DNA from 3 places in the Paenibacillus sp. FSL W8-0194 genome. Region 2 is predicted to be linked to each of the others. Evidence: riboswitches for the same ligand, from Rfam matches in the RefSeq annotation. Region 2 holds a riboswitch; each other region holds the start of a gene.

Region 1 (3,779 bases), 260 kb from region 2:
TTAAGGCCGTTATTCAACCGGGACAAGGCGGTCAGACGATCCCAAATACAGCGCTGGTTGATGGCGACAACATCGTTCAACCAGGCGAACCAACAGAGAAAATTGTCGTTGAGCCGGAACCGCCGGTCAATCCTCCAGTAGATCCGCCGGTTGACCCGCCAGTAGACCCGGATCCACCAGTAGAGCCACCCGTCGACCCGCCGGTCGATCCTGTGGATCCACCGGTTACTCCACCTGTAGATCCAGGCACGGACCCTGGAACAAGCCCGGGCACCACGCCGAATCCGGGAACGGACCCGGTAAAACCAAATCAGGTACCAAGCGTGCCTTCCTATACTACGGAGACGACAATCAACACGCCGGCGACCGGAAAAATAGAAGGTACGGACGCGGATGGAGACAAGCTGACGTATACAAAAGGAAGCGATCCGAAGCACGGTACGGTAACGGTGAATCCGGACGGAACGTGGACGTATGTACCGGAGCGTGATTATACCGGCAGCGACAGCTTTACGGTGACGGTGAGCGACGGCCGGGGAGGCACCGTGACGTCCGTCGTGACGGTTAACGTGAAGGGAAGCGAGGCTGGCAACGGAACAACCGTTCCAGGAACCACTCCTGAGCCAACGAATCCGGGAAGCGGAACGACACCAACGAATCCTGGAAACGGAACAACGCCGTCGAATCCCGGAACAGGAACAACGCCAACCCATCCTGGAACCGGAACGGCTCCGGATGCGGGCGACGGATCGGACTCTCCGTTTGGAGATAACGGAACCGTTGCTGGCGAGTCAGGAAAAGCTCCTTCGCCAGCGGACCAAACGGAAACGCAGTCCGGCAGCAAGCTGCCGAACACAGCTACGAACCTTTACAACTTAGGGTATCTCGGATTGATCATTCTGTTCGCAGGATGGTTGTTCTGGAGAAAAAATAAGGTACAATAACAGTATCTCTCAAGAAAAGAAGAAAACATCTTTCAGCGCGAAAGGTGTTTTCTTCGCTTTATATCCACATGCGCAGTTGCCATTTACCAATGTACCGAACATCAGACGATCAAATATCGAAAAAGCCAAATCAGCTTAGATTTTTCTCTTGGCTCCTGTATATAACATTATTTCCTAACAAAATGGTACGATGGTCCTATATTCATGGTAAAATCATGTAGTCTATAGTTAAAATAAGTCGGAAAATAAAAATTTATGGAAAAGATGTCCCGGGACTCGACAATTTCATAGTTCGTTTCGTACGACAATAGCAAACCCACTGAAAAGTGGCGACGCAAAGCTATAGGGGCTAATGCGGATCAACTTCGGATCGCGATGCCAGCCAGTTGCCGAATACGACGGAAGCCTCCGTCTATTTATCTATGCCTTTAAAGCTGACGGAGGCTTTTTGCGTTCTTTAACATACTTTAAAGAGGAGAGAATTGCACAAACTTAAATTAAACTTTCTGGGCTTTATCTGTAGCAGCACCTTTCTTCCTGCAGCGAAAAAATTCGAATTGATGCAAGCGTAGGATGGACTTTCAAAACGTAAAAGCTGTCTTAACTGAATAGTTATCGTACGATAATAGCAAACCCACTGAAAAGTGGCGACGCAAAGCTACAGGGGCTAATGCGGAACGACTTCGGACCGCGATGCCAGCCAGTTGCCGAATACGACGGAAGCCTCCGTCTATTTAGCTGTGTTTTTTATATGCTGACGGGGGTTTTTGTTTCTCTTGAAATGGAGCGGCGGCGATAACGAGAGAGATCGATCTTATTATTGATCGCAATACATTCGAAAGAGGGGAACACAATGATCGATAGCAAACGTTCGTGGAAGCATGTGTCGGATATGGAATCAAAAACATTCTTGGAGGCAAACCATCCATTTCCTCATGTCGATCATAGATCCGAAGCAGGCGACAGGCTGGTTGAACAGAGAGAGAGCCTTTCTTTGCTGCAAGAGGAAATCCGGAATATAAGCGATTTGCTGTCTATCCCTTATTTATTTATCATTGCTGATCCTGACGGGAATGTTTTGGATTTTCTCGGAACCGATTCGTTAAAATGCTTTTTTGAAAGGAATCATATTCAAAAGGGCAACTCCGTTGCCATCCAAGACGCAGGAATGAGCGCCATTTCATTATCCATCAAATTACAGTCTCTTTCCGTCGTCATTGGGACCGAACATAGCAATAATTTGTTTTGGGAGCTGGCATGCGTTTGTACCCCAATTCGAATAAAAAACGTTGTTATAGGCTACCTTGGCCTCAGTTTTCACTCTTTTCACGAGGTGACATTTGCCTTGCCGCTTATTGAGCGCCTGGCGAAGAGCGTTCAAGAAAAATTGTCTCCTAAAAATCCATTGGTTTATAAGGAGCAGGTCTATGCCCTGTTTGATCAGTATGATTTAACGAATCGGGAAAAGGAAATCGCATTTGGGTGGCTGGAAAATAAAAACGTTCCCGAAATTGCGGACATTTGCGGGATTAGTCAAAATACGGTTCGAACGTTTATTAAGAAGATCTATGCTAAAACGAGAGTCCATCATAAAGGAGCGTTTCTTAAAAAGTTTATATGACCACGTTCGAAACCAATAGTACCCAATTTTGGGTATTTTTTTGACGCTTGCGTTTTTTTATAATTACATCAATGTTGTAGTTACTTCATCACTCGACAATTTCATATATCGTACGATCATAGCAAACCCATCGGAAAGGTGTGACGCAAACCTACAGGGGCCAATGGAACCCTCGGATCGCGATGCCAGCCAGCTGCCGGCTTATTAATTATCACGTGAAGGGCAGGTGATTCATTTGAAATTGGCCGACATTGACTTAACAGACCTTGAGTTGTTTGCAAGCGGCAGAATGGAACCCGTTTTTGCTGCTCTAAGGCAAAACACGCCGGTCTTTTGGAACCCCACTTCACGCTCGAGCGGGTTTTGGGTATTAACCAGGTATCATGATATTTTGCATGCATGGAAGGATACAAAAGCGCTAAGTTCGGAGTATGGGAATATGTTGCGTCTGCACGGGAAACGGGATCCTGCTGCCGGCCGCATGATTAACTTGACCGACCCACCTCGCCATACCCAGCTGTATGCTTTACTCAGTTCAGCCATGAATCGGAGAACGGTGGCGGAGATGGAGCCGCGAATCCATGCCATTATCTGCGAGCTGCTTGATGGTGTGGTTGAGGGTGAAGTGTTCGATTTTGTAGAGGACGTCGCGGCTAAATTGCCGGTTGCCGTTACCTGCGAGTTATTGGGAGTTCCCAGGGCTGACGGGGATTTCATAGCGGATCTTAGCAGGGCCGTAGTCACTGGGGAGGATCCGGAATTCAAAAGAGAGGATTCGGTGATGAAATCGCTCTCGACGGCCCATACGCAAATACTAAGCTATTTTCTCGACATTATTCGTTCCCGTAGACAGAATCCTGCTCAAGATGTGATAAGCCGCTTCATTCAAACCGATAGGGATGGGGAGAGACTGAGCGACCAGGAAATTGCCCTTCATTGTTTTGTTCTTCTGCTGGGTAGTATCGAAACGACGAAGTACGCTGCAGCAGGGGGGCTGCTCGCTTTCATTACGCATCCAATCGAATGGGAACGTTTGCTGCAAAACCCCGCTTTACTATCAAGCGCCGTAGAGGAAATTTTGCGCTGGACGACTCCCAACGTACACGTCATGAGAGTGGCAACAAAGGATATACGAATCAGAGATCATACTATTTACAGCGGACAGGCCGTGACGTTATGGACCGCATCGGCCAATCGGGATGAGGAAGTCTTCC
Region 2 (3,779 bases):
GGCGGCTTGAACGAGCATCTTGGCGAATTGCGCGCGCGTCACCGGCTGCCCGGGCGCAAACGCTCCGTTTTCCATGCCGTTCACGATCCACCGGGAGGCCAGCACTTCCACTTCCGCTTTCGCCCAATGGCCGTTCATGTCCTTAAAGGATGGCGCATACAGGAAAATGCCGTATAAGCCCGGCTCTTGAACCTTCGCGCGTACCGTTTTCCATAACGCGTCGACCGTTCCCCCGCTGTATACCCAGCGTCCCGCGCTTTCGTCAAAGCGGTAAATGCCTGCGCGGTTTGCCGCATCGGCATATTTCAGCGGCTCATCCAGCTGGAAGGTTAGCGCAGCGGATTTCAAAGGTTTCGTGTCCGCGGTCCACTTCCACGCCACGCCGGTCCAGGTCATGCCGCTCGCGAGACGGTCGGACGGAAGGCTGCCAATTTTTTTAAGCGTAATCCGGGTATCAGAAGCGAACGCTCCCTGGCCGAATTCAAGCTGGAACGCTTGTCCCTTCGCCGCCACGCCTCCTTTCGGCCCGATAACGATGCCATCAGCCGGTATGCTTCCGGTTCCGCTGCCGTTTGCCGGCGTGGCTTCCGTTTTTTCGGTCCGGATAATATCACGGCTAACCAACGTTCCGTTGTTGACGAATGTCAGCTTCTCCCCATTAAAGCCGATAAAAGCGGTAGGTTTCGTCAGGCCCAAACTGAAGATTTGCCCGCTTTTCAGATCGGCTGCCCGCATGATCGCCGCATCGCCGGAAGCTTCCAGCCAGACGGCCGTTCCATGGGAGATACTCATTTCTTTATATTCGCGTTGCCCTTCCTTGGCCGGCTTCGTCAGATCGACCGGCTGCGGGCTGTTGCTGAGATCTATGTAGACGTACTTCCCGTTTCCGTCCAAATCTTTTTGTTTCCATAAAATTTCTTCGCCGTTATATACAAAACGCTCCACATATTCGGTATATGGCAGGTCGACGATTTTGTTATGTTTGCCCGTGGCGACGTTATATTCGTATAAATCTCCGTCTTCGCCGCCTTTGTAGACAACGCGTCCGTTCTTTATCACAGGATCCCGGCCTCGCCCCAAATCGGTTAACTCTCCAGTTGCCAAGTTGTACAAGGTCATGGTATAGGAAGGAAAGGTCTGCCAGACCACGAAATCGCCGTCCGCCAGCGGCGCGCTGTTTTGTCCCGTATTTTTGTTCAGCTTGGTTTCGGTTTTCGTGCTGACATTGTAGCTGTATACGTCCCAGTTCAAATTGTCGTCGGTGCCGCTGTCATTCCGCTTATCGATCCAAACGACGACCGCTTCCCCTTTGCCGTTGATCCCGACGGAAGGAGAATCGGTCAATTTTCCATGGGTCGTGACCGCTTGGCTTTGTCCGGTTTTCGTATTCCCGTAAAAAATTTGCCCTTTCAGCTTGGCGCTGTTTCCGCGCCACACCGCATGTTCACCCGAAATCCGGATGTTTGCGCCGCTAATCGATAACGGGGACGTTTCGTCCTGATAGGTGAATACGGTTTCCGCTGAGACCCGCTGTACCTCCGGAATAACTCCCCCCAGCAGTCCTGCCGCAAGCAGAGCTGCCATCCATTTTTTAGTGCTACCCCTCATGTTTTTCCTCCTTAAGACAGCAAAAAACCAAGCACCATGAGCAACCCGGCTGTCAGTCCATGAATAGGCTTCATGGAGTAAGACCCGTGGCTTTGCGTCCCCGACTTTCGTACGGGTTTGCCTTTGTTCAAGCACCTGGTTTAGCGCTTTCTGCGTAGTTCTTTGAATCTATTTTTAATCAAGATTATATAAATAGTTACAAAAAGTTACAATATGTAATGAAATATATGGTTCTTAGAACCTTAATTTTCGTCATTCAATATTGCACAATTGCGTAAACAAAAACAATTTTATTTCTTCTAACAGGAAGGAAACCAACCGTAGTTCACCACGCAAGCCATCTTGAACTAAAAAAGGCCAGGTGCCGTTTTTTTTGAAAACAGCCGCTTATGCAACATTTTGCGTTAACGTCCCGTCTGGAACGGTGAAAGGCATGCATCATTTTCCAATGAAGGGTTTGGCAAAAGTATTTCGGAAATGAGCTGCCGAATGATAACCAAAACGTTCGTACAAGCTCACGCATATAGGAGGAATGACAGATGAATAAAATGTACAAAGTGCTCGCGACCGCATCCATTTTGGCTCTGGCAGCCATGCCCGTGGCGGCAAACGCGCAGCAGCTCCCTGCCCAAGCGGTGCAAAAGGGAAACGCCAACAAGCAAACCGACGTCAAAAACGTTCCGGCAACCTGGGGACAAATCACGGATTTCGCGCAAGACAAATCGGATAAATTCATTACCGTAACCGGACGCGGACTCGCGCCGACCGATCAGGACGAAATCATCCTGGCCATTACGCCAAAAACGAAATTCATCGACGCCAAAGGCAAAACCGTTCCTCTGCAAAAAATCATCGACGGGCACAAAACCGTCAAAGCTTTCTACAGCCCGAACATCACAAAAAGCCTTCCGGCCCGCGGAACCGCGCTGACGCTGGTCGTTCAGGACCAAAGCTTCTCGGCTATCGACGGTAAGGTAACCGAGGTAAGAGACGGCCGCATTTTGGTAAAAGGCACTGACCTTTACAACAAATACGACGAGGAAATTTGGCTGCATTTCGCGGATAAAGCAACGATCATCGATCAAAACCGCAAAGCCATCGCCGCCGGAGACATCAAGGAAGGCATGAGCGTGAGAGCATTTTACGGTCCGGCCGTTGCGATGAGCCTTCCGCCGCAATCCGGAACGAATTACGTGATCGTGAACACGAACATGGAAGACGTCAATCCCGGGGAGGTTAACGAGCTGACGGCAGGAACCGCAGGCGTCATTACCGACCAAAAAGACGGCCAAATCACGGTCATCGGCCAACCGCTGGAAACAGGCGGCGTCAACTATGTCGTGTTGTCCATCGACGACAAAACGGAAATCGTTGATGAAGACGGCAACAAACTGACCAAGGATGCGCTCAAAACGAGCGGCCATGTGGAAGCGACCTACAGCGCCGTCATGACGCTGATGTATCCCGCCCACACCCATGCAGACAAAATCGTGGTGAAAAAAGCGGAAGCCGTCAAAATCGAAGGCACGGTCATGCCGTCCGACCGCACATCCAAAGATCAAGTGTACGTGAACGTCGGTTCCGATAATTCCACGGCAAACGACGTGATCCTGAACATTTCGAAGGATACGACGATCATCCCGCTGATCGGCGGCGACACGGATCTTCGCGCCGGAACGAAAATCGTCGCATTCCATTCGCCGATCATGACCAAATCGCTGCCGGGTATCACAAGCGCCGAGGTCGTGATCGTGACGTCGGACAAAGATGCGGTGCAGCCTAAATAAGCAGCATCATCAACGCACGAAAACCCGGCCGATTCATCAGAAGAATCGGCCGGGTTTTTTGGTATGCGCGGACATGAGGGAACAGACCGTATGCGGACATAACCAGCGGACGTTTTTTTACCGACCAAAATCTCATGTATGATCATCAAAGACCACCGATCGCCAACGATGTTCAATGTCTGCAATACGCCGCCGTTCTCAAGAACGGACACCTCTGAGCCGAAGCCTGCATAGATGGAGGCGAATTCCAGGAACTATTTCTTCGTAATCATCCACGTCACGCCGAACCGGTCAATGACCTCTCCATAATAAGCGCCCCAGGGCTGAAGGGCAAAAGGATATTTGCTTTCCCCGCCGAGAGAATCGATGTAAAAATTCGCCTGG
Region 3 (3,779 bases), 260 kb from region 2:
TACGTTTCGGATGTTTTTGCCAGCTTGACCCGGCAGCACTTTCACTTTGAATGTCACCTTGTGCCACGCGGTATCGGTAATATCTCCGAACTGACCGAAGATTTTACGGTTAGCGAAATGGCCCTTGTCGCCATCTTGGTCATCGGTGACTTGCACGTCGTCAACTGTCAGCGTGCCCGCAACATATTCCAGACCAGCTGGAATCTCGTCCGTGATCGTCAGGTTGGTTACCAGACTATCAGAGGCCGTGTTGCGTGTTTGAATCGTGTACTGCAGTGTGTCTCCGACTTCCGGATGTACGGTGTCGGTGTTCCCGGCCGCTTTATCAAGCAGTTCCGCTGTTTTCGCGGATTCCAGCGAAGTTTTGCGCGGGTAAACCTCGACAACGTTCTCCGGCGTTTTAGGTGTGTTGACATTGTCGCCATCCACGACAGCGATATTTCGGATGACTTTGCCGGCTTGTCCCGGCAATACCTTCACCTGGAACGTCACTTCGTGCCAATCGGTATCCTTCACATCCCCGAATTGAGCGAAGACTTTACCGTCCGCGAATTGGCCCTTGTCGTCACCTTCGGCATCGGAAACGGCTGCATCGTCGACTCTCAGCGTACCCGCTACGTATTCCAGACCAGCTGGAATTTCGTCTGTGATCGTCAGGTTGGTTACCAGACTATTTTTAATATTGTTGCGCGTTTGAATCGTGTACTGCAGTGTGTCCCCGACTTCCGGATTTGCGGCGTCGGTGTTGCCGGATGCTTTTTCAAACAGCTTCACTGTTTTCGTGGACTCCAGCGAAGTTTCACGCGGATAAACCTCGACAATTTGCTTCGGCGTGCTCGGCGTGGTGACATTGTCGCCATCTACGACAGCGACATTTTGGATGTCATTGCCGGCTTGCCCCGGCTGCACTTTAGCCTGAAACGTCACCTTGTGCCACTCGGTATCGGTCACATCTCCGAACTGACCGAAGATTTTACGGTTAGCGAAATGGCCCTTGTCGCCATCTTGGTCATCGGTGACTTGCACACCGTCAACTGTCAGCGTGCCCGGAACATATTCCAGACCAGCTGGAACCTCGTCCGTGATCGTCAGGTTGGTTACCCGACTATCGGAGGCCGTGTTGCGTGTCTGAATCGTGTACTGCAGTGTGTCCCCGACTTCCGGATGTACGGCGTCGGTGTTTCCGTCCGCCTTTTTAAACAGTCCCGCTGTTTTTTCAGCTTCTAAATGTGGTTCTCTATACTGGACGGATGTTGTCACATTATTGGACTGGATTGTTTCATTTCCACCTGTCAGCAAGTTTTTGTAGGCAATAGTCGCTATATTGGCGACAGAACCTTCTGCATGGCTGGATAGTGCTTTCACTTTGAATTGTACGGTAATCCCATCAGGTGAGTTAGTCGTGTTTGGCAAATCGCCGAGCCTGATGATTACCTTTTGCCCGTCAAAATGCCCTTCATCTGGATCATCTTCATCGGTTAATGCCTTGGCATTCGTTCCTCTCACAATTCTCATCGAGCCTGGAACGTATTCCGTTCCTTCTGGAATCGCATCTTCAAAGACGGTATTGGCTGCAATATCTCCACCATTGTTTTTAATGGTTACTTCATAGGTTAATACATCGCCAGCATATACTTTTCCTTCTGGAGAGACAGTCTTCTCTGCAACTACACATGGTTCTGTTCCTAAGAAGACATTATCAAGGTAATTACCGAAGGCCACATTCCCATTAGATGAACTAATTGCTTTAAATCCAAAACGCGTCATGGTTTGACCTGCTGGAACCTTATAACTTCCTGAAGTAGTTTCCCATGTAGTCCCAGTTGAAATTCTCTTTATTTCTGGCGTGGTGTTGAATGGATCGGCCGTAATCGGTCCAATATTAACACTCATCATATCCACACCAGCCCATCCTCGGTGATCTAAGCGCCAATAAATCGTCTGCCCTGGTATGGTCGGTAATTCCTGGTATAACATACTGTTTTGATCAGCATTCAATTCTGCATATCTACTCGTGAGATTTTCCTTATTCGGAGTATCTGATGGTATCGTGCTCGGTCGGGCAGGGTCCATGATTTGAATAATTCCTCTTGGTGTACGCCAGACATCAGTCGTTTTCCACCCTGGAACCGTGTCTGCATAGTAATAACCGCCTCCTGCTACCGAGTTATCATAGGTACCAGGTCCCTCCGGCTTTTCAAAATCACCATTTATCAACGCTACTGGTGTAGGACATACCTTGGGATTTAGCTCCGCGGCTTCCGTTTGCACCGGGTTCAATGGAAAAAAACCGCTCAAAGCGACCAAAAATACACTAAATTGAATAAACAGACGTTTTACCACATTTGCTCTAGTTACCGTACGGGTAAGGTTCAATTCCTCTCCCCCCAATCGTTGTTATTTCCAAATCACGCGCCGGTAATCTCGTTCTTTTAGGATAAGTATGTATTATTCTTGGTCAAAGCCTCTCCTCCTCGCTTATTCATCTCTTCTATAGACAAGGCATAACCCCTCGACTATCCATAATTAAAATTTTAAATATCTGAAAAAGAAAAAACCCCATCCACAAGCAAACGCTAATAGACGGAGTTGTCCGTCGTATTCGGCAACTGGCTGGCATAGCATTCGCACTTTACAGCAAATACGTTAGCCCCTATAGCTTTGCGTCCCCATTTTTCAATGAGTTTGCCTTGATCGTACGATCGTGTATGTAATCAAAAATTTAATATATATTTAAAAATATAATATAAAAGAATCATAAGTTAGGTTCTTTAGTCTCATTTTTCTAGTATTTTCCTCACCATTTGTCGTTTTTGTGAAAATTGCGACTTTCTTATACAGCGAAGAAACACCTTTCGTATAGAAAGATGTTTCTTCTTGAGAGATCGTTATTGCACTTTATTTCTTCTCCAGAAAAACCATCCTGCGAACAGAATGATCAATCCGAGGAACCCTAAGCTATAAACGTTCGTAGCTGTGTTCGGCAGCTTGTTGCCGGATTGTTCTCCCGGTGAAGGAGCTTTTCCAGACTCCCCTGCAACGGTTCCGTTATCTCCAAACGGAGAGTCCGATCCGTCGCCCGCATCCGGAGCCGTTCCGGTTCCAGGATGGGTTGGCGTTGTTCCTGTTCCGGGATTCGACGGCGTTGTTCCGTTTCCAGGATTCGTTGGTGTCGTTCCGCTTCCCGGATTCGTTGGCTCAGGAGTGGTTCCTGGAACGGTTGTTCCGTTGCCAGCCTCGCTTCCCTTCACGTTAACCGTCACGACGGACGTCACGGTGCCTCCCCGGCCGTCGCTCACCGTCACCGTAAAGCTGTCGCTGCCGGTATAATCACGCTCCGGTACATACGTCCACGTTCCGTCCGGATTCACCGTTACCGTACCGTGCTTCGGATCGCTTCCTTTTGTATACGTCAGCTTGTCTCCATCCGCGTCCGTACCTTCTATTTTTCCGGTCGCCGGCGTGTTGATTGTCGTCTCCGTAGTATAGGAAGGCACGCTTGGTACCTGATTTGGTTTTACCGGGTCCGTTCCCGTTCCCGTATTCGGTGTGGTGCCCGGGCTTGTTTCAGGGTCCGTTCCCGGATCTACAGGTGGAGTAACCGGTGGATCTACTGGATCGACCGGCAGTTCCGGCTCAACGAGACTCATTCTTCTAGTATTCCCCTCGCCATTTGTCGTTTTTAGGAAAATTATAGGATTAATTTTTTTGAGCGGGCCTCATTTATTGTCCTTGCTTTAATATGCCCTCCTCGCTTGTATGCCATTTCCCTTGCAAGT

Evidence for each region. A riboswitch is a leader RNA that binds a small molecule or an ion and turns the genes downstream of it on or off. The one in region 2 is predicted to bind cyclic di-GMP.
Region 1: another riboswitch for cyclic di-GMP. It lies ahead of MKY58_RS00125 (LuxR C-terminal-related transcriptional regulator); the one in region 2 lies ahead of MKY58_RS01120 (S-layer homology domain-containing protein).
Region 3: another riboswitch for cyclic di-GMP. It lies ahead of MKY58_RS00120 (isopeptide-forming domain-containing fimbrial protein); the one in region 2 lies ahead of MKY58_RS01120 (S-layer homology domain-containing protein).

The regions. Positions count from the first base shown of each region.
Region 1 covers NZ_CP150205.1:26,193-29,971, forward strand. Annotated here, with positions in the region: gene MKY58_RS00120 (isopeptide-forming domain-containing fimbrial protein) at 1-944, shown strand, start outside; cyclic di-GMP riboswitch class I at 1,244-1,338, shown strand; cyclic di-GMP riboswitch class I at 1,562-1,656, shown strand; gene MKY58_RS00125 (LuxR C-terminal-related transcriptional regulator) at 1,798-2,565, shown strand; gene MKY58_RS00130 (cytochrome P450) at 2,801-3,779, shown strand, end outside.
Region 2 covers NZ_CP150205.1:286,554-290,332, reverse strand. Annotated here, with positions in the region: gene MKY58_RS01120 (S-layer homology domain-containing protein) at 1-1,608, opposite strand, end outside; cyclic di-GMP riboswitch class I at 1,645-1,740, opposite strand; gene MKY58_RS01115 (peptidase) at 2,148-3,395, shown strand; gene MKY58_RS01110 (hypothetical protein) at 3,650-3,779, opposite strand, start outside.
Region 3 covers NZ_CP150205.1:21,612-25,390, reverse strand. Annotated here, with positions in the region: gene MKY58_RS00120 (isopeptide-forming domain-containing fimbrial protein) at 1-2,376, opposite strand, end outside; cyclic di-GMP riboswitch class I at 2,602-2,700, opposite strand; gene MKY58_RS00115 (Ig-like domain-containing protein) at 2,889-3,650, opposite strand.